3 regions of the Streptomyces sp. NPDC049813 genome follow, and region 3 is predicted to be linked to each of the others. Evidence: riboswitches for the same ligand, from Rfam matches in the RefSeq annotation. Region 3 holds a riboswitch; each other region holds the start of a gene.
The links. Region 3 has a riboswitch for thiamine pyrophosphate ahead of ACIBW6_RS24755 (thiamine ABC transporter substrate binding subunit). Riboswitches for the same ligand answer to the same signal wherever they lie in the genome.
Positions count from the first base shown of each region.

Region 1 (9,839 bases), on a different contig from region 3:
GTGGGGTCGGGGGTGAAGAGCCACTCCAGCATCTCTTCGTCGCTGAAGCCGTCGTCCCGCAGCAGCGTCAAGGTGCCGGTGAGCCCCTTGACGATCTTGTCGCCGTCGATGAAGGCGGCGGGCACGTGCAGTGCCCGGTTCTCCCCACGGCGTACGGCGATCACCTGGCCCTCCTTCACCAGCTGCCGCACACGCGTCACCTCGATGCCGAACTGCTCGGCGATGTCGGGGAGGGTGAGCCAGTCGGGGACGAGAGCTTCGGTCTTTGCGTCAATCTCGGTCACGGGACAAGCCTGCCATCCCGCACCGACAGTCGGCGAGCCGGTCCGGGCTGACCAGGTGTTCCGCGGCCGGGCGGGGCTCAGGCGAGGGCGGACTTCAGCGGCCGGGCCGGGTCGGCGAGCCGCTCCGGGTCGAGCGCGGTGCCCGCCTCGATGAGCTTGCGGCCCTGCGCCAGGTCGCGGGGCCGGCCGACGGCCAGCACCCCCACGAGGGCGCCCGCGCGCAGCCAGCACACCGACCACGCGGCGCCGGCCGGGTCGCCGCGCCACACCGTGGTGTCGGCGGCGCGGTGGTGGCCCGCGTACTGCACGAAGCGGCCGAACTGCTCGGACCAGAAGTAGGGCACCGGGTCGTACACCGCCGGTGTCTCACCGATGATGTTCGCCGCCACCGTGCGCGGGCCCTGGAGGGCGTTGTCCCAGTGGTGGACCAGCAGGCGCTCCGCGTAGCGTCCGGAGGGGAAGGACGAGCAGTCCCCCACCGCGTACACGTCGGCCCGTGAGGTCCGCAGCCCGGCGTCGGCCAGGACCTCGCCGTGCCCGCCCAGGTCGATGCCGGAGCCGGCCAGCCAGGCGGTGGCCGGGCGGGCACCGATGCCGATGACGACGGCTCCGGCGGGCAGCTGCGTCCCGTCGTCCAGGACCACGGAGCCCGGCTCGACGCTCCGCACGCGCGCGTGGGTGCGCAACTCGGCTCCCGCGTCCGCGTACCAGGCGGCCATGGGGGCCGCGATCTCGGCGGGCAGCGCCCCGGCGAGCGGGCGCCCGGCCGCCTCGACGACGGTGACGCGGCAGCCCGCCTCGCGGGCCGCGGTGGCGAACTCGGCGCCGATCCACCCGGCGCCCACCACGACCACGTCGCGCTGCTCGGCGAGGACGGGCCGCAGCCGGGCGGCGTCGTCGAGGGTGCGCAGCAGGTGCACGGCGGGGTCGGCGTCGGTGCCGGGCAGCCGGACCGGTTCGGCGCCGGTGGCGACGACCAGGACGTCGTAGCGGACCGGGCCCGCCGCCGTGTCCAGCTCGTGGTCGCCGGGGCGCACCCCGGTGACCTCGCGGCCCAGCTCCAGGGTGACGCCGAGCGCCGCGAAGTCCACGTCGAAGGCGGAGCCGTCGGCCTTGCCCAGCAGGACGGCCTTGGAGAGCGGCGGCCGGTCGTAGGGCCGGTGGGGCTCGGCGCCGATCAGCGTGACGGGGCCGGCGAAGCCCTGTTCGCGCAGGGCCACGGCCGTCTGCACGCCGGCCATCCCCGCGCCGACGATGACGACGTGCCGCTGTCCCAGCGCTGTCCCGGTGCCGCTCCGCTGCTCGCTCACCGGATCACTTTAGGCACCTGATCTTGCGTGGGTCAGCGACGCGGACCACTCCCGTGCCGTGACGTCCTGCACACGTGTCACCGGTTTAGCCGCCGGGCGCAAGGAGAGAGCGGGCGACCGTACTTACTGCGGCTCGGGCACAGGAGTTAGGGTGACGGCGTAAAGCACTCGCGGGAGCCCGTACGCAGCGGGCTGAGAGGGAGGCTGGGACGGCCTCCGACCGTACGAACCTGATCCGGGTCATGCCGGCGAAGGGAGGGGCTGGACGCCCATGTCGCGTACGTCACCCGAGGCCACCGACGTCCTTGTCGTCGGTGGCGGCATCATCGGTCTGGTCACCGCCTGGCGGGCCGCGCAGCGCGGCATGTCCGTCGCGGTCGTGGACCCCGCGCCGGGCGGCGGGGCCGCCCAGGTGGCGGCCGGCATGCTGGCCGCCGTCACCGAACTGCACTACGGCGAGGAGACGTTGCTCGGCCTGAACGTCGCCTCCGCGCGCCGCTACCCGCAGTTCGCCGCCGAGCTGTCCGAAGCCTCCGGCCAGGACCTCGGCTACCGCGCGTGCGGCACGCTGGCGGTCGCCCTGGACGCGGACGACCGGGCGCACCTGCGTGAACTGCACGCCCTGCAACGGAGGTCGGGCCTGGAGTCCGAGTGGCTGTCGGGCCGGGACTGCCGCCGCCTGGAGCCGATGCTCGCGCCGGGCGTGCGCGGGGGCCTGCGGGTCGACGGCGACCACCAGATCGACCCGAGACGGCTCGCGAGCGCCCTGGTGACGGCCTGCGAGCGCGCGGGCGTGACCTTCCACCGGCGGCGGGCCGAGCGGCTCCACGTGGTCCGGGACCGGGCGTGCGGCGTGGTGGTGTCCGAGAGCGCCACGGAGGGTGCCTCCGGTGGCGCGGGCGACGGGGCCCCCGACGGCTCCGCGGCGGGCGGCACCCTGCTCGCGGCCGACCGGACCGTGCTCGCGGCGGGCAGCCACAGCGGGCGGCTGGCCGGCGTCCCGGACGAGGTCCGGCCGCCCGTCCGCCCGGTCAAGGGCCAGGTGCTGCGCCTCACGGTGCCGCCGGGGTACGCGCCGTTCCTCAGCCGCACGGTCCGCGCGGTCGTCCGCGGCAGCCACCTCTACCTGGTGCCGCGCCTCAGCGGCGAGCTCGTCGTGGGCGCCACCAGCGAGGAGCTGGGCTGGGACACCACGGTGACCGCGGGCGGGGTCTACGAGCTCCTGCGGGACGCGCACGAGCTCGTCCCGGGCATCACGGAGCTGCCCCTGACCGAGACCTGCGCGGGCCTGCGCCCCGGCTCGCCGGACAACGCCCCGCTGCTCGGCCCGACCGCCCTGCCCGGCCTCCTCCTGGCCACCGGTCACCACCGCAACGGCGTCCTGCTCACCCCGGTGACCGGGGACGCCATGGCGCAGGTCCTGGCCACCGGCGAACTGCCGCCGGAGGCCCGGCCGTTCACCCCCGGCCGGTTCGCCGGGGCGGCCCCCGGCGACCTCAGCGACGTCTCCTTGGAGCAGCCCGTATGAACGTGTCCCTGAACGGCGAGCCGCGCGCGGTGGCCGCCGGCCTCACCCTCGAAGCCCTCGTCACCACCCTCACCACAGCGCACTCCGGCGTCGCCGCCGCCCTGAACGAGACCGTCGTCCCGCGGACCCGGTGGGCCGTGACGGCGCTCCGCGACGGAGACCGCGTCGAAGTCCTCACCGCCGTACAAGGAGGCTGATCCGGCCATGGCAGACGACGCTTTCGTCCTCGGCGACACCACCTACTCCTCGCGCCTGATCATGGGCACGGGAGGCGCCCCGAGCCTCGACGTCCTGGAACGCTCCCTGGCCGCCTCCGGCACCGAACTCACCACCGTGGCGATGCGCCGGGTGAACGCGTCGGTGCACGGCTCGGTCCTGTCGGTCCTGGAGAAGCTCGGCATCCGGGTGCTGCCGAACACGGCGGGCTGCTTCACCGCGGGCGAGGCGGTGCTCACCGCCCGCCTCGCGCGGGAGGCGCTCGGCACGGACCTGGTGAAGCTGGAGGTCATCGCCGACGAGCGCACCCTGCTGCCCGACCCGATCGAGACCCTGGACGCGGCGGAGACCCTCGTCGACGACGGGTTCACGGTGCTGCCCTACACGAACGACGACCCGGTCCTGGCGCGCAAGCTGGAGGACATGGGCTGCGCGGCGATCATGCCGCTCGGCTCGCCCATCGGCTCCGGGCTCGGCATCCGCAACCCGCACAACTTCCAGCTGATCGCCGAGCACGCGCGCGTGCCGGTGATCCTGGACGCGGGCGCGGGCACCGCGTCGGACGTGGCGCTCGCCATGGAGCTGGGGTGCGCGGGTGTGATGCTCGCCTCGGCGGTGACGCGGGCCCAGGAGCCGGTGCTGATGGCCGAGGGCATGCGGCACGCGGTGGAGGCGGGCCGGCTGGCGTTCCGCGCGGGCCGCATCCCCAAGCGGCACTTCGCGGAGGCCTCCTCGCCCACCGAGGGCCGCGCGCACCTGGACCCCGAGCGCCCCGCGTTCTGACCGGGACCTACCAAGCGGGCCACGGCACCGGCCACGGTTGCGGGCCACGGCACCAGCAACGGTCGCGGGCCACAGCACCGGGTCACAGCTCTGCTGCAGTCCGGGTCCGGTCCGGCAGCGGGCCGGGGGCCTGTCGGCGGCTCCTCGTAGACTCGCCTGCGTGGACACGACCCTTCAGGACCCTTCCCCGGCCTTCGGCCGGGGAGACCCCATGCTCGGGCACGTGCTCGACGGCCGGTACCGCGTCGACGCGCGGATCGCGGTCGGCGGGATGGCCACGGTCTACCGGGCCGTGGACACCCGCCTCGACCGCGTGCTCGCGCTCAAGGTGATGCACCCCTCGCTGGCGACGGACGTGTCGTTCGTCGAGCGCTTCATCCGCGAGGCGAAGTCGGTGGCGCGGCTCGCGCACCCGAACGTGGTGGGGGTCTTCGACCAGGGTGCCGACGGCGCGTACGTCTACCTGGCGATGGAGTACGTCGCGGGCTGCACGCTCCGGGACGTCCTGCGGGACCGGGGCGCGCTGCGGCCCCGCGCGGCGCTCGACATCCTGGAGGCGGTGCTCGCCGCGCTGGGGGCGGCGCACCGCGCGGGCTTCGTGCACCGCGACATGAAGCCGGAGAACGTCCTGATAGGGGACGACGGCCGGGTCAAGGTCGCGGACTTCGGCCTGGTCCGGGCGGTGGACACCGTCACGAGCACCACGGGGACGCTGCTCGGCACGGTCTCGTACCTGGCGCCCGAGCAGATCGAGGACGGTACGGCGACGCCGGGCGTGGACGTCTACGCCTGCGGGGTCGTCCTCTACGAGATGCTGACCGGCGCCAAGCCGCACCCCGGTGACACCCCCGCCCAGGTCCTCTACCGGCACCTGAACGAGGACGTGCCCCCGCCGTCCGACGTCGTGCCGGGCCTGCCGCCCGCCCTGGACCGGCTGGTGGCCTCGGCGACCGCGCGGGACCCGCGGGCCCGCCCGCACGACGCGGTGGCGCTCCTCGGCCACGTACTGGAGGCTCGCGCCGCCCTGACCGAGGCCGAGCTGGACACCGATCCGCCGGGGGCCCGGGAGGTGCCGCACGCGGGTGCGGACGACCGGACGAGCGTGCTGCCGGGGGCGGTGCAGCAGCCGCTGCCCGCGGAGGCGGACGGCGTGCACCGTACGAGCCTCCTGCAGAGTCCGCCCCCGCCGCCGCCCGCCCGACGGCGGCGCACCGGCGGCAGGCCCCGGCGCGGCACCTTCGCGGTCGTCGCGGCGCTGCTGCTGGTCCTCGGGGTCGGCGCGGGCGTCTGGTACATCAACGCGGGCCAGTTCACGCAGGTCCCGTCCCTGCTGGCCAAGACCGAGGCGCAGGCGAAGCAGCGGCTGGACGCGGCCGGTCTGCACCCGGGCGGCACGACGGCGTACCAGTACAGCGACGCGTACGAGCGCGGCACCGTCATGGCCACGGACCCGGAGGCGAACGCCCGGATCCGGGACGACGGGACGGTGCAGCTGACGGTGTCCAAGGGGCCGAAGACGGTCAAGGTCCCGGACGTGGCGGGCTCGCGGCTGTCCGAGGCGAAGAGCGACCTCAAGGACCGGGGCCTGGAGCCCGGCATGGTCACCAAGGAGTTCAGCGAGGAGACCGACAAGGGCTCCGTGGTCCGTACGGACCCGAAGGCGGGCACGGTCCGCGCCACCGGTTCCGCGGTCGCCCTCGTCGTCTCCAAGGGTGCGCCGGTGGACGTCCCCGACGTCACGGGCGAGTCGGAGGACGACGCCGTGGCCGAGATCGAGGACGCGGGCCTGAAAGCGGAGATCGCCACGGCCCGGGTCACCTCCGACGAGGACGAGGGCGACGTGGCCCGCCAGTCCCCCGCCGACGGCCGGCTCGCCGAGGGCGACACGGTGACCCTGACGATCTCCAAGGGACCCCCGATGATCGAGGTCCCGGACGTCACGGGGCTGAGCGTCGACGACGCCCACGCGAAGCTGGAGGACGCCGGTTTCGACGTGGACGAGGACCGGGGTCTCCTCGGCCTGTTCGGCGACACGGTCAAGAGCCAGTCCGTCGAGGGCGGCGAGAAGGCCGCCAAGGGCTCGACGATCAAGATCACCATCCGCTGAGGCCGGGCCCCCCGCCCCAGGCCCCTGGCCGAGGCGGGGGCGGGCGGCGCGTCGGCCCGTTCATGACACCCTCGTCGGCCATGACACCCTTGGCCGGGTGAACAGCAGCATCCGCAACCCCATCGGCGGGCACGTCCCCGTGGCCGGCGGTCTCGCCACCGTCGGGCTCGCGTGGGCCCACGACGTCCGGGCCGAGGCCGTCCAGGTCTTCGTGGCCAACCCGCGCGGCTGGGCCACCCCGCCCGGCAACCCCCGGCAGGACGAGGAGTTCCGCGCCCGGTGCGCGGCCGAGGGCGTCCCGGCCTACGTCCACGCGCCGTACCTGATCAACTTCGGCTCGCACACCGAGGCCACCGTGGAGCAGAGCGTCACGTCGATGCGGCACTCGCTGCGCCGGGCCCGCGCGATCGGCGCCCTCGGCGTGGTCGTGCACACCGGCTCCGCGACCGGCGGCCGGGAGCGCTCCGTGGCCCTCGCCCAGGTCCGCGAGCGGATGCTCCCGCTGCTCGACGAGCTGACCCACGACGACGACCCGTTCCTGCTCCTGGAGTCGACCGCGGGCCAGGGCGCGTCCCTGTGCGCGCGCACCTGGGACTTCGGGCCCTACTTCGACGCCCTGGACCACCACCCGAAGCTCGGGGTCTGCCTCGACACCTGTCACATCTACGCGGCCGGCCACGACCTCGCCGGCCCGGGCGGCATGAAGCAGACGCTGGACCTGCTGGTGGACACGGTGGGCGAGGGCCGCCTCAAGCTGATCCACGCCAACGACTCCAAGGACGTCGCCGGCGCGCACAAGGACCGCCACGAGAACATCGGCTCGGGCCACATCGGCGCCGAACCCTTCCGGGAGCTGCTCTCCCACCCGGCGACGGAGGGCGTCCCGCTGGTCATCGAGACGCCGGGCGGCAAGGCGGGCAACGCGGCGGACATCGCCCGCCTGAAGGAACTGCGCCCCTAGGGCCTGTCTGGCGGCGCCGGGCTACAGCTCGGGGCCGTCCCCGGGCTCCTCCTGGTAGGAGTAGCGCTGCTCCTGCCACGGGTCGCCCACGTTGTGGTAGCCGCGCTCCTCCCAGAAGCCGCGCCGGTCGGCGGTCATGTACTCGACCCCGCGCACCCACTTCGGCCCTTTCCAGGCGTACAGGTGGGGGACGACGAGGCGGAGCGGGAAGCCGTGCTCGGCGGTGAGCAGCTCGCCGCCCTTGTGGGTGGCGAAGACGGTGCGCTCGGCGGCGAAGTCGGCCAGCCGCAGGTTCGAGCTGAAGCCGTACTCGGCCCAGACCATGACGTGGGTGACGGCCGGGTCCGGCGGCGCGAGATCGAGGATGGTGGAGGCGCGGACGCCGCCCCACTCGGCGGCGAGCATGCTGAACTTGGTGACGCAGTGCAGGTCGCCGACCACGGTCGCGTACGGCAGCGCCGAGAACTCCTCGTGGTTCCAGCAGTGCTTGTCGCCGTCGGCGGTGGCCCCGAAGACCCTGAACTCCCAGCGCTCGGGCCGGAACTTGGGCACCGGGCCGTAGTGGGTGACCGGCCAGCCGCGCTGGAGCCGCTGCCCCGGCGGAAGCTCCGGCTGCACTGCTCCCCCAGACTCGCGACCCACCGGCTGACCCATGCCTCCATCCTGACAGACCCCGGGCAGTGGCCACGACCACGCGGGCGCCGACGGGCCGCCGCCGCCCGCCGATCGGGGCAACTCCTACTAAGCGTGCACTTACTGGACGGGTTTCGGGACCGATGCGAGGATGCGCCGGAACCTGCCCAGTCCCACCGTGCGGAAGGAGCCCTTGCGATGCAGGGCGACCCCGAGGTCATCGAATTCCTCAACGAGCAGCTCACGGGCGAGTTGACGGCCATCAACCAGTACTGGCTCCACTACCGGATCCAGGACAACAATGGCTGGACCAAGCTCGCGAAGTACACGCGTGCCGAGTCCATCGACGAGATGAAGCACGCGGACAGGCTGACGGAACGGATCCTCTTCCTCGATGCCCTGCCCAACTACCAGCGGCTGTTCCACGTCCGGGTCGGGCAGACCGTCACCGAGATGTTCCAGGCCGACCGGCAGGTCGAGGTGGAGGCGATCGACCGCCTGCGGCGCGGCATCGACGTCATGCGCGCCAAGGGCGATGTGACGTCGGCGCGGATCTTCGAGGACATCCTGGAGGACGAGGAGCACCACATCGACTACCTCGACACCCAGCTGGAGCTGATCGAGAAGCTCGGTGAGGCGCTGTACCTGGCCCAGCAGATCGAGCAGCCGGACAGCTGACCCACAAGCCCCCGGAGCATGTCCTAGGCCGCGGCGGCCTCGTCCGGCGCGACGCCGGCCATCCGGTCGGGCCCGCTCGTGACCAGCGCGGGCCGGGGGTAGGACCCCCGCCCGAGCAGCGCCTGGATGCGGCGCACGCACGAGCCGCAGTCGGTGCCCGCCTTGCAGGCGGACGCGATCTGGCGCGGGGTGCAGGCACCCCCCTCCGCGTGCCGCTTGACCTGGTCCTCGGTCACTCCGAAGCAGTTGCAGACGTACACGCCGGCTCACCTCCCGGGGCGGGACTCGTCGGTGTCGCCGTCCCGATCGACTCGGTGAGGCTAGCCTAACCATACCCGTCGGGCCCGCCGCACAAAAGCGCCGTGGGGCGCGGATCGCTGTGATCCGCGCCCCACGGCGCCGTGCCGGTACGGGCTCACTGGTCGCGGTACATCTCCGCCACCAGGAAGGCCAGGTCCAGGGACTGGCTGCGGTTCAGCCGCGGGTCGCAGGCCGTCTCGTAGCGCTGGTGCAGGTCGTCGACGAAGATCTCGTCGCCGCCGCCCACGCACTCGGTGACGTCGTCGCCGGTCAGCTCGACGTGGATGCCGCCCGGGTGGGTGCCGAGCGCCTTGTGGACCTCGAAGAAGCCCTTGACCTCGTCGAGCACGTCGTCGAAGCGGCGGGTCTTGTGGCCCGAGGCCGCCTCGTAGGTGTTGCCGTGCATCGGGTCGGTGATCCACGCGACGGTCGCGCCCGAGGCGGTGACCTTCTCGACCAGCTCCGGCAGCTTGTCGCGGACCTTGTCGGCGCCCATCCGGACGATGAAGGTCAGCCGGCCCGGCTCGCGGTCCGGGTCGAGACGCTCGATGTACTGCAGCGCCTCCTCGGCCGTCGTGGTCGGGCCGAGCTTGATGCCGATCGGGTTGCGGATCTTCGACGCGAACTCGATGTGCGCGCCGTCCAGCTGACGGGTGCGCTCGCCGATCCAGACCATGTGGCCCGAGACGTCGTACAGCGTGCCCGTCCGCGAGTCGACGCGGGTCAGCGCCGACTCGTAGTCCAGGAGCAGCGCCTCGTGGGAGGCGTAGAACTCGACCGTCTGGAACTCGGCCGGGTCGGTGCCGCAGGCGCGCATGAAGTTCAGCGCGTTGTCGATCTCGCGGGCCAACTGCTCGTAGCGCTGGCCGGACGGGGACGACTTCACGAAGTCCTGGTTCCAGGCGTGCACCTGGCGCAGGTCGGCGTAGCCGCCGGTGGTGAAGGCGCGCACCAGGTTCAGCGTGGAGGCGGAGGCGTGGTACATCCGCTTCAGGCGCTCGGGGTCCGGGACGCGGGCGGTCTCGGTGAACTCGAACCC
Region 1 covers NZ_JBITLI010000012.1:202,814-212,652, reverse strand. The annotation lists gene ACIBW6_RS24365 (Rv2175c family DNA-binding protein) at 1-284, opposite strand, end outside; gene ACIBW6_RS24360 (NAD(P)/FAD-dependent oxidoreductase) at 362-1,594, opposite strand; TPP riboswitch at 1,755-1,868, shown strand; gene thiO (glycine oxidase ThiO) at 1,866-3,122, shown strand; gene thiS (sulfur carrier protein ThiS) at 3,119-3,319, shown strand; gene ACIBW6_RS24345 (thiazole synthase) at 3,327-4,121, shown strand; gene pknB (Stk1 family PASTA domain-containing Ser/Thr kinase) at 4,282-6,228, shown strand; gene ACIBW6_RS24335 (deoxyribonuclease IV) at 6,326-7,189, shown strand; gene ACIBW6_RS24330 (sulfite oxidase-like oxidoreductase) at 7,211-7,843, opposite strand; gene bfr (bacterioferritin) at 8,021-8,500, shown strand; gene ACIBW6_RS24320 (bacterioferritin-associated ferredoxin) at 8,524-8,760, opposite strand; gene ACIBW6_RS24315 (class II 3-deoxy-7-phosphoheptulonate synthase) at 8,916-9,839, opposite strand, start outside.
Region 1: another riboswitch for thiamine pyrophosphate. It lies ahead of thiO (glycine oxidase ThiO); the one in region 3 lies ahead of ACIBW6_RS24755 (thiamine ABC transporter substrate binding subunit).

Region 2 (9,839 bases), on a different contig from region 3:
CACGGTCGTGCTGGGCGACGGGCCCGCCGCGCCGCTCCTCGTCGAGGGGTACCCCGGCGCCTCGGCCACCGCGCTGCGCGCCCTCGCGCGCGCGGCGGCGCCGACGGCGGACGACGACGCGGTGCGTGCCGCGCTGACCGACCGTCACCTGAGCCTGTTCAACCTTTCGGAGCGGGCCGTGTCCACCCGGGTCCAGGTGGCGCAGGCCGGTACAGCCCGGGCCGTCTTCGAGGGCGTCCAGACCGTGACGCGGGACGGGATCGCCTACGAGGCGGCGCTCGACCCCGCGGCGGCGCGGCTGCTGGCGCCCCGGTTCACCCTGAGGCCGCTGTCCGGGGGCGCGCTGCCCGCCGGGCTGCGGGTCGAGGTCGTCGACGGCGCGACCCTTCGCCTCACGGGCCCGTCCTGCCGGCTGCGCGTGGAGGGCCAGGGGCACGCCACCACCGCCGCGGTCCGCTCCGGGCGGCGGACGGCGGTCACCCTGCGCGGCGCCGCGGCCTTCCCGCACGACGATCTGGCCCTGGGCCGTGCCGTCTTCCCGACCGCGCCGCTGCCCACGGGCATGTCCGACCCGGCCGCGGTGACCGACGGCGACCCGCACACGGCGTGGACCCCCGGTCCCGCAGGCAGGCTCGTCGTCGACCTGGGCGCGGAGCACGCGCTGCGGACGGTGGAGGCCGAGTGGAACCACGGCACCGCCCCCGCGGCGGAGGTCGAACTGAGCCGCGACGGTCTCACCTACGAGAGCGCGGGCCGCGTCACGGGCCGCGGCCACACGCGCCGCCTCACGCTCACCGGCACCGCGCGCTATGTCGCGTTCCGGGTGAGCGGGACGGCGCGGTCCGGCACCCGGCTGGTCCGGCTGACCGTGCGGTGACCTTGTGCCCTTCCTTCCGGGCGGCGATGGGCTGAGACCCGCTCAGTGGCCCGTGCGCTCCGCGTAGACGATGAGGTTGTCCACGGGGTGGCCCTGGGCGTCGTAGGTGCCGTCGCACGTGATCAGGCGCAGGGCACGGGTGGTGGTGGCGCCGTAGACCTTCCGCGTCGGGAAGGCCTTCTTGGCGACCGTCTCGGTCGCCGTGACCGTGAAGTGGGTGGTCGCGCCTGCCGTGTCGCGCACGGCGATGTCCGCTCCGGTGCGCAGCGTGCGCAGGTCGTGGAAGACGGCCCGGCCGTACCGGGTGTCGTTGTGCCCGATGATCACGGCGGCGCCGCGCTCGCCCGGGGCCGGGTTCCCGGTGTACCAGCCGGCGGTCATGCCCTTGTCGGCGGGCGGGACCTCGACGGTGCCGTCCTCGTTCAGGCCGAGCGGGAGGAGGGCGCTGTCGACGCCGATGGAGGCGATGGTCACCCGCTCGGGGTCGGCCACGGCCCGGTCGGAGGCCGGGGCCCCGCTGGACGCGGCGGCGCGCGGCACGCTGCGCGCGTCACCGCTGACGCGGGCCCCCGCGCCGGACGAGCACGCGGTGAGGAAGGCGAACAGGACGAGCAGGACCGCGGCGGCCGGACGCCGCCTGAGCTGGTGCACGACTGACTCCAGGGGAACGGGGAGGGGCGCCGCCCGGGAGGACGGGCGGCGCCGGGGGCGGTGGGTGGTCGGCGCCGCCCGGAACAGCTGCACCGGGAACCGTCCGGGACCGGCAGGCACCCGGCGCCGCCCCGCAAGGGCCGGCCGCACCCGCGGACCGTCCCGAGCGGCGAACGCTCAGTGCTGCGCCGCGCGGCAGCGCAGCACCACCGTGCCGGCGCCCGCCAGGAGCGCCGACGCGGCGAGCGCGCCGACGAGCGTCGTGGTGCCGGCGTCGTCGGAGGCCGGGCGTTCGCCCGCGGCCACGCCGCCGCGCGGGGCGGCTGCGGCGGCGGCCGCCCGGTCGCGGGCCGCGTCGGACTCCCGCGCGGGGACGGGCGACGGCGACGCGTCGGCCCGCTGCGCGGCGGCGCGGTCGCTCGGCACCGGTGAGGGGGTGGTGTCGGAGGCGAGCGCGGCGCCGGCCGGGGCGAGCACCGCGGCGGCCACGGCGGCGCCGACGGCTGCCGTGCGCAGGGACGGGCGGAGGTGCGGTCGGTGGAACACGGTGACTCCCATGCCTAGGGGCTCACGACCGGCCGGCCGTGAGGTGCCGACCGCCGGGCGGGGCCCCTTGATCGACGCCCCCAGGCTCGCGCGGAGTTGTGAAGAAGCTGTCAGACGGCTGTGGCCATCGGATCAGGGCCGCTCGGCGCGGGCCGGTCCCGGTCCGCCGAGCGGCAGCCGCAGCGTGAACACCGATCCCTCGCCCTCCGTGCTGGCGGCCGTCGCCGAACCCCCGTGGGCCTGGGCGAGTTTGCGCACGATGGACAGGCCGAGGCCGCTGCCGCCGGTCCGCCGGTTGCGGGACTTCTCCGCGCGCCAGAACCGGTCGAAGACGTGCGGCAGGTCCGCGGCGGCGATGCCGCTGCCGGTGTCGGCGACCTCCACCACGACCTCGTCGCCGGGGTCGGCCGCGTACGCCCGCAGGGTGACCGTGCCGCCCGGGCCGGTGTGGCGTACCGCGTTCGACACGAGGTTGGCGACCGCCTGCCGCAGCCGGACCGGGTCGGCGGTGATCTCCGGGACGGGCGTCACGGGGTCCACCACGGACAGGGTCACGCCGGCCGTCTCCGCGCGGACGTGGTGGGCGGCCGCGACCTGGCCGAGCACCTCCTCCACGCGCACCGGCCGCGGGTGCAGGCGCAGCGTGTCCGCGTCCGCGGCGGCGAGGTCCTGGAGGTCGTCGATGAGGTGCTGGAGCTGTAGGGCCTCTTCGAGGAGCGAGTCGATGAAGGCGGGGTCTGGCTCGGCGAGACCGTCCTGCGCCGCCTCCAGCCAGCCGCGGATGGTGCTCAGTGGTGTCCGCAGTTCGTGGGCGACGTCGCTGACCAGCGCCTTGCGCTGCTCTTCCAGGCGTGTGCGGTGCGCCGACATGTCGTTGAAGGCCGCGGCGAGCCTGCCGATCTCGTTGTCGGCCGTCACCGGTACGGGCTGCGGTGCCCGGCCCTCCCGCAGCCGCTGGGCCGCGCCGGTCAGGGCGTACAGCGGCCGGACCAGGCGGGTACCGGCGAGGACGGACGCGCCCACGGTCAGCGCGAGGACCAGGGCGGCCACGCCCGCGATCTTCGCGGTGTTGTGCGGGGAGAGGTCGAAGCCCGGCACGGTGGCGTCGCCCTGGCCGCCGATGAACAGCAGCACGGGCGCGGCGACGAAGGAGGTGAGCTGTTCGCGGCGGGCCGTGCTCACGCAGGAGACGACCGTGCGGTCGTCCTCGAGACCGGTCACCGCGGGGACGGGGACCGGCGCGGGCGCGGGGGTCGGGGCCGTCCGCGGGGAGGCCTGGGCCGCCGCCCTCCTGTCCACCGGGACCGGTCCCTCCTGCCAGGACAGGTCGAGCGCGAGGTCGACGCGTCGGTGGCTCTGGCGCTTCAGGCAGGCGTTGGTGAGCCGGGTCAGCGCGGCGAGCGCCTTGTCCTCGGTCGCCGTCGGCGCGTCGAGGGCGTCCGGCGCGCACGCCCGGTCGCCGGGCGCGCCGGAGCCGGTCCCGGCCGCCTCAACCCGGGGGCGGCCGCTCGGGCCCACCACGATGTCGGCGCCGACCCCGGCGGTCCGCAGGCACGAGCGGTACCGCTCGGCGAGGCCGCGCAGCCGGGTCCGCTCCGTGGCCGGCAGCCGGAACGGGCCGACCGCGCGGGCGTCGATGCGGTCGGCCGCGGCGGCCGACGTGCCCGTCGTGCGGTCGCGGGCCAGCGCGGTGTCCACGGAGAGCGGGTCGACGGTGGCGGAGGCCTGGGCGGGCAGGGCGGCGGCCGGGGTGTGCCCGGCGGAGTCGGCCAGCGGCCTGCGGGCCTGTGTGGTCAGGGTGATGTGCCGGCCCGTGGTGCGGGCGAGGTCGCGCACGGTGGTGTCGACGCCGTCCCAGCCGGGGTGCGTGGCGGCGTACCCGAGGAGCGTGTCGTAGATCCTGGTGTCGTCGGCGAGGTTCTGGCCCTGCTCCTGTCTGATGGCGCCGGACGTGGTCTGCACGGCGAGCCACGCGGTGGCCGCGACCGAGCAGGTGGCGACGAGGACGGAGACGCCGAGGAGCCGGCCGCGCAGGCTCTTGCGCAGCGGCGGCCGGTCGCCGCGTGCGGTCGCGCGGGCGCCGCCGTCCCGGTCACGCCGACGCACTGCGGGCGTCCTTCGCCGGGCCGGCCGGCCCGGCCGGGTCGGTCAGCTTGTAGCCGACGCCGAACACGGTGAGCAGGCGTATCGGGCGGCGCGGCTGGGGTTCGATCTTCTTGCGGAGGTTCATGACGTGCACGTCGACCGTGCGGTCGCTGATGTACCGGTCGAACCCGTGCAGCTCCGCGAGGAGTCGCGGCCGGCCGAAGACCCGGCCCGGCTCCGCCGCCATCGCCGCGAGCAGCCGGAACTCGCCCGGGGTGCACTCCACCGGCGTCCCGTCGACCGACACCTCGTGCCGGTCGGGATCGATGACCAGCGAACCGACCCGCAGCAGCGGGGAGGCGGGCGCGGCGGGGCCGCCCCGGCGGGTGCGGCGCAGCAGGGTGCGCACCCGCGCCATCAGCTCGCGCGGGCTGTACGGCTTGGTCATGTAGTCGTCGGCGCCGAGGTCGAGGCCGAGCAGCAGGTCGTCCTCGGTGGTGCGAGCCGTCAGCATCAGCACCGGCAGCTCGCGCGCCTCGGCCCGCAGCACCCGGACGACGTCCAGGCCGTCGGCCCGCGGCATCATCACGTCCAGGACGAGGAGGTCGGGTTCGCGGTGCCGGACCTCCTCGATGGCCCGGCGCCCGTCCGGTACGACGGTGACGGCGTGGCCTTCCCGCTCCAGATAGCGGCGGACCAACTCGGCCTGTTTCGCGTCGTCTTCGGCGACCATGACATATGCGCACACGTCGCCGATCGTAGGCGAGCCGCGCCGGGCCGCGGCAGGCGGCGGGTCCTCAGCGGCCGGTGTCCGCGGGGCGGCGGGCGAGGAACAGCTCGCGGGTGGAGCGCACGTCGAGGTCGCCGCGGTGGCGCACGTCCTGCGCGCCGCCGTCCAGGAGGGTGTCGAGCGCCGCGAGGTCGGTGGCGTCGACCAGGCCGTCGACGGCCTCGCGGATGCGGCGCAGTGCGAGGTAGGCGTACTGGCCCGCGCCCGCGGGCGACGGGGTCCGCGCGTCGAGGCGCAGTTCCTCGGTGTGGGCGTACTCGACGGCGAATCCGGCCGCCTCCAGCGTGCCGCGCCAGTCGGAGCCCATGTGGGGTACGTGCTCGGTCTGGAGCGCGGTGAGCGCCGCGCGGCAGCGGGCCTCCAGGCCGGGGCGGTCCGGGACGGCGTCGTCGGGCAGGAACCGGGGCATCCCGTCCAGTTCGGCGACGGCCAGGAGCCCGCCCGGGCGCACCGTGGTGAACAGGCCCTTCAGCGCCGCGGCGGGGTCGTCCAGGTGGTGCAGGGACGCGGAGGCCCAGACGAGGTCCGCCGCGTCGATGCCGGGCAGGGGCTGTCCCGCGTCGGCCCGGAGCGGCTGGACCCGGGCGGCCAGGCCCCGGGCGACGGCGGTCCGGGTCAGCCGGTCCAGCATGGTGGCCGAGCTGTCGACGGCGGTGACCCGGGCCTCGGGGAACCGCTCCAGCAGGGCGAAGGTACCGGTGCCGCTGCCGGCTCCGAGGTCCACGACGTGCCGGACGCCGCCGGTGGCCAGGTCGGCGATCCTGCGGGTCGTGGCCGCGAGGTGGTCGGCGAACAGCTCGGCGTCGAGGTCGAGGATCTGGGCGAGCTCGTCGTCCTGCGGGGCGGCGTCGTGGGCGTGCGCGTGGCCGGGGGCTCCGTGGTGACCTGCGGGTCCGTGGTGCGTCATGCCTCCGACCGTACGCGCGTTCTCCACTGACGCATAAGGTCTTGCGGATCACGCAAGAGACGTCTGCTTCTATGGGCGCCAGGCGCAAGGAAACGCAGGTGAGAGCAGGTCAGGCCCGTCCTGCGCCCCGCAGCCGGAACGGCGCGTAGACCACGAGCGCGGTGACGAAGGCGACGTAGTAGCCGAGGTCCGCGCCGTGCAGCGCCTCGGCCACCGGACCGACGTAGAGACTCGTGTTCATGAACGGCACGGTCGCGGCGAACGCGGCCAGGAAGGCCGCCAGAGCGGGCAGGAAGGGCCGCGTCCGGGCCTCCTCCGCGGCCAGCTCGACGGGGGCGCCGCCGCGGGCGCGGGCCCGGGCCCGCCAGTCGACGAGGACGACCGCGACGAAGCCGGGGATCCAGTAGCCCACGAACAGCAGCACGTTCTGGAAGCGGGCGGCGGTGTCCGCGGCGTGCATCCACAGGACCAGCGGGAAGCCGAGGAGCGCGGCGAGCCCGGCGGCGAGCGGGCGCGGCACGCGGACCCCGATCACCTGGAGGGCGAGCGAACCGCTGTAGTCGTTCATCGCGTTGCTGCACAGCGCGGCGAGCGCCACGGCCAGCAACCCGACCGAGCCGACCGCACCCCCGCCCAGCAGCGAGTCGACCCCTTGCGCGGTCTGGTCGGTGAAGACGGAGGCGCCCCAGAGTCCGAGCGCCTGCACGGCGGTGAACGACACGACGACACCGGCCAGCGTGCACCAGAACATGCGGGGGGCGGAGGTGGCGCGGGGCAGGTAGCGGCTGAAGTCGCTGGCGTAGGGCGCCCAGGAGATCGCCAGGCTCAGCGCGATGGTGGCGGTCAGGACGAACGCGCCGGCCCGGTCTGCGCCGTGCGCGCCGCCCTGGCCCGCGGGGGTGACGCCCGCGTGGGCCAGGCGCAGCGCCAGGGCGCAGAAGGCGACCGCCAGGACGGCCGTCATCCACTTCTGCAGGCGGTGGATCGCCTCGTAGCCCAGCGCGCCGAACGCGCCCTGGGCGGCCATCATCACGAGGGCCCCCAGCCAGAACGGCCAGCCGCAGAGCCGGGCGAGCGCGTCGCCGCCGAACAGGCCGATGAGCGCGTCCCAGGCGATGGACGACAGCCATTGCAGCGCGCCCGGCACGACGACGGCCCGGCCGAACGCCAGGCGCGCCAGCGGCAGTTGCCCCGCTCCGGTGCGGCTGCCCCAGGTGCCGAGGTACGCGGTGGGCACGGCGCCGAGCACGGTGCCGAGGACCACGGCCGCCAGCGCGGTGGCGAAGTCCAGGCCGAGGGCGACGCCGACGGTGCCGGTGAAGACACCGCTCATGGTCAGGTTCGGCGCGAACCACACGGTGAACAGCCGTCCCGCGCCGCCGTACCGGTGGCTCTCGGGGACCGGGGCGATGCCGCGCGCCTCGGGCCGCCAGTCCCCGGGCGCGGCGGGCATCCGCCCGTCGAAGGCGGTCGCGCCCGGCCGCCGGGCGGCGTGCGGTTCCGTGGAAGCGTGCGGCATCGACATCGCTGACATCCCTCCGCCAGTGCTAACTGGTTCAGGTTCTACGGGTGTGATCTCAGCCCCGTCGTGTGCGGGGCACCCCGTGTCGGGCAGTACCGCTGCGAAGACTAACCGCTGCCCAGGATGAGACCGACGGCGGCCCCGGACAGCGGCCGCGGGAGTTGCCCGTGCCCCGCCCGCGCCGCGTAGAGTCGCCGGATGCGGATGCGGACCATCGGGCTGATCGGCGGCATGAGCTGGGAGTCGACGGCGGAGTACTACCGGCTGCTGAACGAACTGACGCGGGAGCGGCTGGGCGGACTCCACTCGGCGCGGTGCGTGCTGTACTCCGTCGACTTCGCGGAGATCGAGCGGTTGCAGGTCCGCGGCGACTGGGAGGCGGCCGGCCGGATCCTCGCCGACGCCGCGCGGCGCCTGGAGGCGGCCGGCGCCGACCTGTTGCTGCTGTGCACGAACACCATGCACAAGGTCGCCGACCGGATCGAGGCCGCCACGGCCGTGCCGCTGCTCCACCTGGCCGACGCCACGGCGCAGGCGGTGCGGGCGGCGGGCCTGACGCGGGTCGGGCTGCTGGGCACCGCGTTCACCATGGAGCAGGACTTCTACCGGGGCCGCCTCGCCGCCGGCGGCCTCGACGTGCTCGTCCCCGATGCCGCCGGCCGGGCGCTCGTCCACCGCGTGATCTACGAGGAGTTGTGCCTCGGCGTGGTCCGTGACGCCTCCCGCGCCGCCTACCAGGAGGTCATCGGCGCGCTGGTGGCGGCGGGCGCCGAGGGCATCGTCCTGGGCTGCACCGAGATCGAGCTGCTGATCGGTGCGCAGGACAGTCCGGTGCCCGTCTTCCCCACGGCACGGCTGCACGCGCAGGCGGCGGTACGCGAGGCACTGCGCGACCTGACGCCCTGAGGGGCCCGCCACGCCGCCGCGACCCGGCACCCGACGGGCCCGCCAGGTTTCGGCCCCGTCTTTCAGGGGAGTCCGTGCCACAGCGGCCGCGTCCGAGTTCCTCCCGGGAGGGTTCGGCAGTGAGCTCGCCGCCCCGTTCTCCGCTCCCGGGCGGAGAACGGGGGCCCCGGGATCCTGTGCGGCAACCGTCCGGGTGACCTGGACGCCGTACGGGGCAATCGGTCGGCATGAAGGCAGCGATGAAGTCATCCGCCCGGCACCTGGCCGCCGCGGCCGCCGCACTGGCCGTCCTCCCCCTCCTCGCCGGCTGCGGAGGAGACGGCGGGCGCCCCGCGTCCCCGGCCGAGGGCGCCGCCCCGGCCGCGTCGGACCTGCGCCTGACGGTCACCACGGACAACGGGGTGCGGCTGCGGCCGACGGACGGCGACCGGGTGGGCGTCGACCCGGCCGCCACCCCGCACTGGTCCCGGCAGGGCCGCACCCAGGTCCTCGACCTGTCGTGCCACGGGCGCGACCAGCAGGACCAGCAGGACCAGCAGGACCAGCAGGAACCAGCCCGGCCGTGCCCCCGCATGCCGGAGGTCGACGTCCCGGCCGGCGCCTCGGTCACCGTCACCGCCCGCAACGCCGGGATCGACGTCGCCGGGGTGACCGGCGCCCTGGACCTGACCACCGTCAACGGCGATGTGACGGTGGCCGGTTCGGGCGCGAAGGACGCGACCGTGCGCCTCGTCACCCGCAACGGTTCCGTGCGGGCGACCACGGTCCGGGCCGCCGCCCTGCACGCGCGGACGGTCAACGGCGATGTCACGCTCGACTGCGCCACCGCCCCCGGCCAGGCCTCCGGGCGGACCGTGAACGGCTCCGTGGACGTCACCGTCCCGCACGACTCCCCCGCCTACCGCGTCGCGGCCACCACCGACAACGGCCGGCCCGCCGTCACCGTGCCCACCGACGGCGCCGGCTCCGACCGCACCATGACGCTCGCCACGGTCAACGGCGACGTCCGGGCCGCACGGGAGTGAGCGGCCCGGCCGGCCCTACGAGCCCTGGGGCCGCAGACCGAGCACCAGATCCCGGGGCAGCCCGTGCGTGTCGTGGAGGTAGTGCAGGTCCTCCTCGTCGAGCGGACCCCGGAACCGGGGGCGGGAGAGCACCTGCCGTCCGCGGTCGAGGAGCCGGCGGAAGCGGTCCTCCTCGTCGAGGAGGACGCGGCGCACGTCGTCACCGCGCGGCGTCTGGCCGAAGCGCTCCCGCGTGTGCTCGTACAACTCGCCCGGCAGGTCGCCGAGGCGACGGGTGGGGTCGTCGCGCCACAGGACGGTGAGGGCGCGGCGCATCAGACGCCGCAGGACGTACTCACGGCCCGTGTTGCCGGGCCGCACCCCGTCCCCGACGACCACCATGGCGGAGCGCAGATGGTCGCTGACGAGGCGCAGGGACGGCTCGTCCAGGTGCCACAGGCCGGGCAGCTGCTCGCGCCAGGGGGTGAAGACGTCGCACTCGAAGACCGACCTCCTGCCCTGGAGCAGGCCGGCCAGCCGCTCCAGGCCGA
Region 2 covers NZ_JBITLI010000017.1:31,537-41,375, forward strand. The annotation lists gene ACIBW6_RS28825 (discoidin domain-containing protein) at 1-877, shown strand, start outside; gene ACIBW6_RS28830 (class F sortase) at 920-1,528, opposite strand; gene ACIBW6_RS28835 (sortase-dependent protein) at 1,706-2,074, opposite strand; gene ACIBW6_RS28840 (sensor histidine kinase) at 2,207-4,180, opposite strand; gene ACIBW6_RS28845 (response regulator transcription factor) at 4,167-4,907, opposite strand; gene ACIBW6_RS28850 (class I SAM-dependent methyltransferase) at 4,957-5,856, opposite strand; gene ACIBW6_RS28855 (purine-cytosine permease family protein) at 5,966-7,381, opposite strand; TPP riboswitch at 7,373-7,471, opposite strand; gene ACIBW6_RS28860 (aspartate/glutamate racemase family protein) at 7,583-8,284, shown strand; gene ACIBW6_RS28865 (DUF4097 family beta strand repeat-containing protein) at 8,524-9,309, shown strand; gene ACIBW6_RS28870 (alanine--tRNA ligase-related protein) at 9,325-9,839, opposite strand, start outside.
Region 2: another riboswitch for thiamine pyrophosphate. It lies ahead of ACIBW6_RS28855 (purine-cytosine permease family protein); the one in region 3 lies ahead of ACIBW6_RS24755 (thiamine ABC transporter substrate binding subunit).

Region 3 (9,839 bases):
AGCGTCTGCAGCGCCTCAAGGAGCTCGAGCAGATCGACTTCGAGGACGTCGCCGCGTCGGGTCTCACCAAGAAGGAGCTTCTCGTGCTCTCGCGCGAGAAGGCCAAGCTGGAGAAGACCCTCGGTGGTATCCGCGAGATGTCCAAGGTGCCCAGCGCCGTCTGGATCGTGGACACCAAGAAGGAGCACATCGCTGTCGGCGAGGCCCGGAAGCTCAACATCCCGGTCGTCGCGATCCTCGACACGAACTGTGACCCCGACGAGGTCGACTACAAGATCCCGGGCAACGACGACGCGATCCGCTCCGTCACCCTGCTCACCCGCGTGATCGCCGACGCCGTCGCCGAGGGCCTCATCGCCCGCTCCGGCGCTGCGACCGGCGACCAGAAGCCGGGCGAGAAGGCCGCCGCCGAGCCGCTCGCCGAGTGGGAGCGCGACCTGCTCGAGGGCGAGAAGAAGGCCGACGAGAAGCCCGCTGAGGCTCCGGCCGCCGAGGCCGACGCCGCTGAGGCCCCCGCCGCCGAGGCCGAGGCTCCGGCCGCCGAGGCCGAGGCTCCGGCCGCGGACGCCGAGCAGGCCTGACCCGTACGGGTACCGGGATCAACACCGGTTGCATGAGGTGACGGCGGGGGCCCCAGCGGCCCCCGCCGTCCACCCGTGACCTTCGTCTTCAGACTTCGTAGAGAGAAAACCAGGATCATGGCGAACTACACCGCCGCTGACGTCAAGAAGCTCCGCGAGCTCACGGGCGCCGGCATGATGGACTGCAAGAAGGCGCTCGACGAGGCCGACGGCAGTGTCGACAAGGCCGTCGAGGCCCTGCGCATCAAGGGTCAGAAGGGCGTCGCCAAGCGCGAGGGCCGTTCCGCCGAGAACGGTGCCGTCGTCTCCCTCATCGCCGACGACAACACCTCCGGTGTCATCGTCGAGCTGAAGTGCGAGACGGACTTCGTCGCCAAGGGCGAGAAGTTCCAGGCCGTCGCGAACCAGCTCGCCGCGCACGTCGCCAAGACGAACCCGGCCGACATCCAGGCGCTGCTCTCCTCCGAGATCGAGGCCGGCAAGACCGTCCAGGCCTTCGTCGACGAGGCCAACGCCACGCTCGGCGAGAAGATCGTGCTGGACCGCTTCGCGCAGTTCAGCGACGGTTACGTGACCGCGTACATGCACCGCACCATGCCTGACCTGCCCCCGCAGATCGGTGTCCTCGTCGAGCTCGACAAGGAGAACGCCGAGATCGCCAAGGGTGTCGCGCAGCACATCGCCGCCTTCGCGCCGAAGTACCTCTCCCGTGAGGACGTCCCGGCCGAGGTCGTCGAGTCCGAGCGTCGCGTCGCCGAGGAGACCACCCGCGCCGAGGGCAAGCCCGAGGCCGCGCTCCCGAAGATCGTCGAGGGTCGCGTCAACGGCTTCTTCAAGGAGGCCACGCTGCTCGGTCAGCCGTACGCCCTCGACAACAAGAAGTCCGTCGAGAAGGTCCTCCAGGAGGCCGGTGTCACCCTGAAGCGCTTCGCGCGCATCAAGGTCGGCATCTGAGTCCGTACGCGACTCCGTACGCGACAGCCGCGAGACCCCGCTAGGGTCGACAGCAGTCGTCCGGGTACGCGCCGGACGACCGCAGATGTGACGAGGAGGCCATTGCCGCGCATGGGATGCGAACACCCCACCGGCAGTGGCCTCCTTCGTATGTGTGCCAAGTAAAAGAGGCGAGAATCCATGACCACCACCCAGGCCGACAACGGTGACAAGAGCGACGACGGCAAAGGCGCGGGCCGCTTTCTGCTGAAGCTGTCCGGCGAGGCGTTCGCCGGTGGCGGGGGTCTGGGTGTCGACCCCGACGTGGTGCACGCCATCGCCCGGGAGATCGCGGCCGTGGTCCGGGACGGGGCGCAGATCGCCGTCGTCATCGGCGGCGGCAACTTCTTCCGCGGCGCGGAGCTCCAGCAGCGCGGCATGGACCGCGCCCGCTCCGACTACATGGGCATGCTCGGCACGGTCATGAACTGCCTGGCCCTCCAGGACTTCCTGGAGAAGGAAGGCATCGACAGCCGCGTCCAGACCGCCATCACGATGGGCCAGGTCGCCGAGCCGTACATCCCGCTGCGCGCCGTACGCCACCTGGAGAAGGGCCGCGTCGTCATCTTCGGCGCCGGTATGGGCATGCCGTACTTCTCCACCGACACCACCGCCGCGCAGCGCGCCCTGGAGATCCACGCCGAGGCGCTGCTCATGGGCAAGAACGGCGTGGACGGCGTCTACGACTCGGACCCCAAGACCAACCCCGAGGCCGTCAAGTTCGACGCGCTCAGCTACAGCGAGGTCATCACCCGCGACCTGAAGGTCGCCGACATGACCGCGATCACCCTGTGCCGCGACAACAAGCTGCCCATTCTCGTCTTCGAGCTGCTGACGTCGGGCAATATCGCCCGGGCCGTCAAGGGTGAGAAGATCGGGACGCTCGTGGGCGACCAGGGCACCCGCGCCTGACCCTCACGTCCGTACCGCCCCGCGAGGGCCGCAAGGGATGGACAATGTCCTGCCGGTCGGACACCGTGCAAGGACACCGCAGGACCAGCAGGAAACGGCGCGGGGAACAGACACGCGACGCAGCCGGCCGCCCCCGCGCAAGCCGGGCCTCACTCAAGACACGCAGGAGCAAGTGGTGATCGAAGAGACCCTCCTCGAGGCCGAGGAGAAGATGGAGAAGGCCGTCGTCGTCGCCAAGGAGGACTTCGCCGCGATCCGCACCGGTCGTGCGCACCCGGCGATGTTCAACAAGATCGTGGCCGACTACTACGGCGCGCTGACGCCGATCAACCAGCTGGCCTCGTTCTCGGTGCCCGAGCCGCGGATGGCCGTGGTGACCCCGTTCGACAAGAGCGCGCTGCGCAACATCGAGCAGGCGATCCGCGACTCCGACCTGGGCGTCAACCCGAGCAACGACGGCAGCATCATTCGAGTGACGTTCCCCGAGCTCACCGAGGAGCGTCGCCGCGACTACATCAAGGTCGCCAAGACCAAGGCGGAGGACAGCAAGGTCTCCATCCGCTCGGTCCGCCGCAAGGCCAAGGACGCCATCGACAAGGCGATCAAGGACGGCGACATCGGCGAGGACGAGGGCCGTCGCGGCGAGAAGGAACTGGACGACACCACCGCCAAGTACGTGGCCCAGGTGGACGAGCTGCTCAAGCACAAGGAAGCCGAGCTGCTCGAAGTCTGAGTGAGCGCGGAACATCGAGGTTCGAGGAATCCGTGAACGACTCTTCCTGGGGGGCGCCGTCCGGGCCCGGGCACTGGGGGCCTGCCGCCCACGGGCCCGCCTACGGGCAGGGACCCGCGTACGACCAGGGGCGCGCTCCGGCGGGTCCCGCGTATGAACGGCACGCGGTTGAGGAGACTCGGCCCATGCCCATCGTGCCCGATATGCCTGACGTGCCCGCCGGTGGCGGTGACGGTGACCAGGAGGACCGAGGGGCCGCTCGACTGAGCGGCCCCCTGTTCCGCGACGAGACGACGCCGCGGGCGCCGCGGGCTCCCGAGGAGCCCGTGGCCGGTGCGGCGGCGCCGCAGCCCGCACCGGCCGCTCCTTCGCAGCCGCAGCCCCCGGTCCAGCCTCTGCCGCCGAAGAAGAGCGCGGGTCGGGACCTCGGAGCGGCCATAGGGGTCGGCGTCGGGCTCGGCGTGGTGATCGTCGCGTCGCTCTTCATCGTCAAGGCGGTCTTCGTCGGCGTCATAGCGGTCGCCGTCGTCGTCGGCCTGTGGGAGCTGACGTCGCGGCTGCAGGAGCGCAAGGCCATCAAGGCGCCGCTCGTGCCGCTCGCCGTCGGCGGCGCCGCGATGGTCGTCGCCGGTTACGTCCGGGGCGCGGAGGGCGCCTGGGTGGCGATGGCCCTGACCGCGCTCGCCGTCCTGGTGTGGCGGATGACCGAACCGCCCGAGGGCTACCTGAAGGACGTCACGGCGGGCGTCTTCGCGGCGTTCTACGTACCGTTCCTCGCGACGTTCGTCGCGATGATGCTCACCGCGGACGACGGAGCCTGGCGCGTCCTGACGTTCCTGATCCTCACCGTGGTCAGCGACACCGGGGCGTACGCGATCGGCTGGCGGTTCGGCAAGCACAAGCTCGCGCCGCGCATCAGCCCCGGCAAGACCCGCGAGGGGCTGGTCGGCGCGGTCACGTTCGCGATGGCGGCGGGCGTGCTGTGCATGCAGTTCCTGATCGACGACGGGAGCTGGTGGCAGGGGCTCGTCATGGGCGCCTGCGTCGCCGCCAGCGCCACCCTCGGCGACCTCGGCGAGTCCATGATCAAGCGGGACCTCGGCATCAAGGACATGGGCACGCTGCTCCCCGGGCACGGGGGCATCATGGACCGCCTGGACTCCTTGCTGCCGACGGCGCCGGTGGTGTGGTTGCTGCAGGTGCTGTTCGTGGGGTCGACCTGATCCGAGCGGTCGCCTCTGTGGCCTGTGTACGAGCCCTCACCGTTTGACGGTGGGGGCTCGTCGGCGTACCGGGCCCCTGTCCCGTACGGGGCCCCTGTCCCGTACGGGAACCCTGTCGGCCCTCGGCCGCTGCCGCTACCTTCGGGAGCGAGCCGTACGCACTCGGGCGCGAGGAGGCTGCCATGCCGGTCGGGGAACGGGCGGGGACGCCGCGGCTGCCACCACGCTGGTTCATCCGGCTGGCCTGGGTGGCGCACCGCGGCGGCCTGCGGGTGCTGGGTGGCCGGGTCGCGCTGTGGCGGCCGCGCGGCCGGCGCTGGGGGACCCTCCGGCTCAGCACGACCGGCCGCCGCACCGGGACCCGCCGCGACGTCATCCTCGGCTACGTGGAGGACGGGCCGAACCTGGTCACGCTGGCGATGAACGGCTGGGGCGCGCCCGAGCCCGCCTGGTGGCTCAACCTCCAGACCCACCCGGACGCGACCGCCACCCTGGTCGACGGCCCCCGTCCCGTACGAGCCCGCGCCGCGACCGGCGACGAACGCACCCGCCTGTGGGCCCGCTGGCGCGAGACCGACAAGAACCTGGACGCCTTCGCGTCCCGCCGCCCGTCCGAGACGGCGGTGGTGGTGCTGGAGCCCCGCGCGGGGGGCCCGGGGCCCGACTGAGATCCCGGCCGCACGCGGACCTGGACGCGTGCCGGGCGCAAGAGGCATCCGGCCCGCTGCCCTCCGCGAGGGGTGGGCGATACTCCTTCGGTGCGATGGTTCGAGCAGGCGCAGGCGGCCGAGCGCTCCGGTGCCTGGGACAGGGCCATCGCCCTGGTGAGCGCCCACGCCGCGTGCTACTCCACCGACCCCACCGAACACGGCAACCACCTGTGGCACATGGACCTGCTCGCCCACGCCGGACGACTCGCGGAGCTCACGGATCTGGCCCGCACGGACGTCCACGCCCGCCGGCGACTCAACCGAGCGCTTCGCGACCGCGGGATGACAGCGGTGCTCCGCGAGCGCGCGGAGAACGGCGATCGCGACGCCCTCTGCACGCTGGTCCGGTTCCTCTGCAGAACAGGCCGGACCGAGCGAGCACGCGAAACGATCGAGGAGATCGCCCCCCAGGACCGGTATGCGCAGCAGATCATCACGGACTGCGAGGCGTCGTCGGGGACGAGCCGAGGTCACCCCCGCTGATCTGCCACACTGGTACAGCCATGCCTAAGCCCGGAGAACTCACTTTCGTCGCCCCCCGCGGAGCCAAGAAGCCGCCGCGGCACCTTGCCGACCTCTCGCCCGCCGAGCGGAAGGAAGCCGTTGCCGCGATCGGTGAGAAGCCGTTTCGCGCCAAGCAGCTGTCGCAGCACTACTTCGCGCGGTACGCGCACGACCCCGCGGAGTGGACCGACATCCCCGCCGGGTCGCGCGAGAAGCTGCGGGAGGCGTTGCTGCCCGAGCTGATGACCGTCGTGCGGCACCTGTCGACCGACCAGGACACCACCCGCAAGACCCTGTGGCGGCTGTTCGACGGGACGCTCGTCGAGTCCGTGCTGATGCGCTACCCGGACCGGGTGACGATGTGCATCTCGTCGCAGGCCGGCTGTGGGATGAACTGTCCGTTCTGCGCCACCGGACAGGCCGGGCTCGACCGGAACCTGTCGACCGGCGAGATCGTGCACCAGATCGTGGACGGGATGCGCGCGCTGCGGGACGGTGAGATCCCCGGCGGTCCGGCCCGGCTCAGCAACATCGTCTTCATGGGGATGGGCGAGCCCCTCGCCAACTACAAGCGCGTCGTGCAGGCCATCCGCGCGCTGACCGACCCCGAGCCGGACGGGCTCGGCCTGTCGCAGCGGGGCATCACCGTGTCGACGGTCGGGCTGGTGCCCGCCATCAACCGGTTCACCGACGAGGGCTTCAAGTGCCGCCTCGCCATCTCGCTGCACGCCCCCGACGACGAGCTGCGCGACACCCTCGTCCCGGTCAACACGCGGTGGCAGGTGCGCGAGGTGCTCGACGCCGGGTTCGAGTACGCCGCCAGGTCCGGGCGCCGGCTCTCCATCGAGTACGCGCTGATCCGCGACATCAACGACCAGGCGTGGCGTGGCGACCGGCTCGGCCGCATGCTCAGGGGCAAGCCGGTCCACGTGAACCTCATCCCGCTCAACCCGACGCCCGGGTCGAAGTGGACCGCGTCGCGGCCCGAGGACGAGAAGGCGTTCGTCGACGCGATCGCCGCCCATGGTGTCCCCGTCACCATCCGGGACACCCGTGGCCAGGAGATCGACGGGGCGTGTGGTCAGCTCGCCGCCACCGAGCGGTAGCCTGGGGCTCGTACACCGACGTACACACCGACGTGCACGCCGTACGCACCATCGAATCGCTTACATCTGCATATTCCGACAGGGGAGCGCCACAGCGCTGAGAGTGCGGCACCGAAGCAGGACAGGCCGCAGACCCTCTGAACCTCGCCCGGGTCATTCCGGGTAGGAAGTTCGGTCATCACTCATGCTGTTGCGCCCTGCCCTGCGGCCCTTCGAGGGTCGCCGGGCAGGGCCGCGTCTTCTCCTGGTCATTCCAGGAGGAATTCGTAATGAGAACGAGCAGGACCACATACCTGGCGCTCGCCGTGGGCCTCGGGATCGTCGCGCTGTCCGCGTGCGGGTCGTCCGAGGAGGGGGCCTCCGGCGACTCCAGGACCGTCACTCTCGTCAGCCACGACTCGTGGGCCGTCTCCAAGAACGTCCTGAAGGGCTTCGAGAAGAAGTCCGGCTACCGGGTGAAGGTGCTGGAGGACGGTGACGCCGGGCAGGCCGTCAACAAGGCGATCCTGTCCAAGGGGAACCCGCAGGGCGACGTCTTCTTCGGCGTCGACAACACCCTGCTGTCCCGGGCGCTCGACAACGGGGTCTTCGCCCCGTACCGGGCCAAGGGGCTCGAACGGGTGCCCAGCGCGTACCAGCTCGACGTCGCGAAGCACCGCGTCACACCCGTCGACACCGGCGACATCTGCGTCAACTACGACAAGAAGTACTTCGCCGAGCACAAGCTGACGCCCCCCTCCTCGTTCGCCGACCTCGCCAAGCCCGCGTACAAGAACCTGCTGGTCACCGAGAACGCGGCCACCTCCTCGCCCGGTCTCGGCTTCCTGCTCGGGTCCGCCGCCCGGTACGGCGACGACGGCTGGCAGGGGTACTGGAAGAAGCTCGTCGCCAACGGCGTGAAGGTCGTCGACGGCTGGGACCAGGCCTACAACGACGAGTTCAGCGGGAGCGCCGGCGGCAAGAAGGCAGGCGGCGACCGGCCGCTCGTCGTCTCGTACGCCTCCTCGCCGCCCGCCGAGGCGATCTACGCCGAACCGCAGCCGAAGACCTCGCCGGTCGGTGTCGCCACCGGGACCTGCTTCCGCCAGGTCGAGTTCGCCGGGCTGCTCGACGGGGCCGGGAACGAGAAGGGCGGGCGGGCGCTGCTCGACTTCCTGATCTCGAAGGAGTTCCAGCAGGACATGCCGCTGAACATGTTCGTCGACCCGGTGGCCGAGGACGCCACGGCTCCCGCCGACTACCGCAAGTACGCGGTGCGGGTCGACGATCCCGCGACCCTGAGCCCGCGCGTGATCGCGGACCACCGAGACGACTGGGTCAAGTCGTGGACCTCGCTCGTCCGCAAGTGACCGCCAGGGTCCGGCCGCGCGGCGGGAGCGCGGCGCGGCTCGGTCTGATGGCCGTGCCCGTCGCGTTCTTCGCCGTCTTCTTCGCCTACCCGGTCCTCGCGATCGTCCGCCGGGGGCTGTTCGTCGGCGGCGCCTGGCAGTTCGGGCGGATCGCGGACGTGCTGGGCGAGCCGGACCTGCGGCACGTCCTGTGGTTCACGGCGTGGCAGGCGCTCGCCTCGACCGCGCTGACTCTGCTGATCGCGCTGCCGGGCGCCTACGTGTTCGCCCGGCTCGACTTCCCCGGCAAGCAGCTGCTGCGGGCCGTCGTCACCGTGCCGTTCGTGCTGCCGACCGTCGTCGTGGGCACCGCGTTCCTCGCGCTGGTCGGCCGGGGCGGGCTGCTCGACGAGCTGTGGGGCGTCCGGCTCGACACCACCGTGTGGGCGATCCTCGTCGCGCACGTCTTCTTCAACTACGCGGTGGTCGTACGGACCGTCGGCGGGCTGTGGTCGCAGCTGGATCCGCGGCAGGAGGAGGCCGCGCGGATGCTCGGCGCCTCGCGGCTCGCGGCCTGGCGCACGGTGACCCTGCCCGCGCTCGGCCCGGCCGTGGCGGCGGCGGCCCTGATGGTCTTCCTGTTCACCTTCACGTCCTTCGGCGTCGTGCAGATCCTGGGCGGCCCCGGCTACTCGACGCTCGAAGTCGAGATCTACCGGCAGACCGCGCAGATCTTCGACCTGTCGACCGCGGCCGTCCTGACGCTGGTGCAGTTCGTCGCGGTGGGGCTCATCCTCGGCGTGCACGCGTGGAGCGTGCGGCGCCGCGAGAGCACCCTGCGGCTCGTCGACGCCGCGCACACCGCGCGCCGGCCGCGCGGCGTGGGCCAGTGGACGCTGCTCGCCGGCGTCCTCGCGACCGTCGCCGTCCTGATCCTGCTGCCGCTCGGCGTACTCGTGCAGCGCTCGCTGGACACGCCGGGCGGGTACGGGTTCGCGTACTACCGGGCGCTCGGCGACGCCGACGGGGGGACCTTCCTGGTGCCGCCGATCGACGCCATCGGGAACTCCCTGGAGTACGCGCTCGCCGCCACCGGCATCGCGCTCGTCGTCGGCGGGCTCGCCGCCGCGGCGCTGACCCGCCGGGCGGGGCGCCTGGTACGCGGGTTCGACGCGCTGCTCATGCTGCCGCTCGGGGTCTCCGCGGTGACCGTCGGCTTCGGCTTTCTGATCACGCTCGACGAGCCGCCGCTCGACCTGCGGGCGTCCTGGATCCTGGTGCCGCTCGCCCAGGCTCTGGTCGGCGTCCCCTTCGTCGTACGGACCATGCTGCCGGTGCTGCGGGCCGTCGACGGCCGGCTGCGGGAGGCCGCCGCCGTGCTCGGCGCCTCTCCGCTGCGGGCCTGGCGGGAGGTCGATCTGCCGCTGGTGCGCCGGGCGTTGCTGGTCGCGGCCGGGTTCGCGTTCGCGGTGTCCCTGGGCGAGTTCGGGGCGACCGTCTTCATCGCCCGGCCCGACAACCCCACCCTGCCGGTCGCCGTGGCACGCCTGCTCGGCCGGGCCGGCGACCTCAACTACGGGCAGGCGATGGCCCTGTCGACCGTCCTCATGGTCGTCTGCGCCGGCTGCCTGCTGCTGCTCGAACGCCTGCGGCCCGCGCGGGCCACGACCGGGGAGTTCTGACATGGCGGCCTTGCTCGCACTCGACGACGCGACCGTACGGTTCGGGCGGCGCGCCGCGCTCGACGGC
Region 3 covers NZ_JBITLI010000013.1:13,864-23,702, reverse strand. The annotation lists gene rpsB (30S ribosomal protein S2) at 1-581, shown strand, start outside; gene tsf (translation elongation factor Ts) at 699-1,535, shown strand; gene pyrH (UMP kinase) at 1,716-2,486, shown strand; gene frr (ribosome recycling factor) at 2,662-3,219, shown strand; gene ACIBW6_RS24775 (phosphatidate cytidylyltransferase) at 3,252-4,442, shown strand; gene ACIBW6_RS24770 (nitroreductase/quinone reductase family protein) at 4,625-5,110, shown strand; gene ACIBW6_RS24765 (hypothetical protein) at 5,201-5,635, shown strand; gene rlmN (23S rRNA (adenine(2503)-C(2))-methyltransferase RlmN) at 5,656-6,762, shown strand; TPP riboswitch at 6,833-6,949, shown strand; gene ACIBW6_RS24755 (thiamine ABC transporter substrate binding subunit) at 7,032-8,111, shown strand; gene ACIBW6_RS24750 (ABC transporter permease) at 8,087-9,772, shown strand; gene ACIBW6_RS24745 (ABC transporter ATP-binding protein) at 9,774-9,839, shown strand, end outside.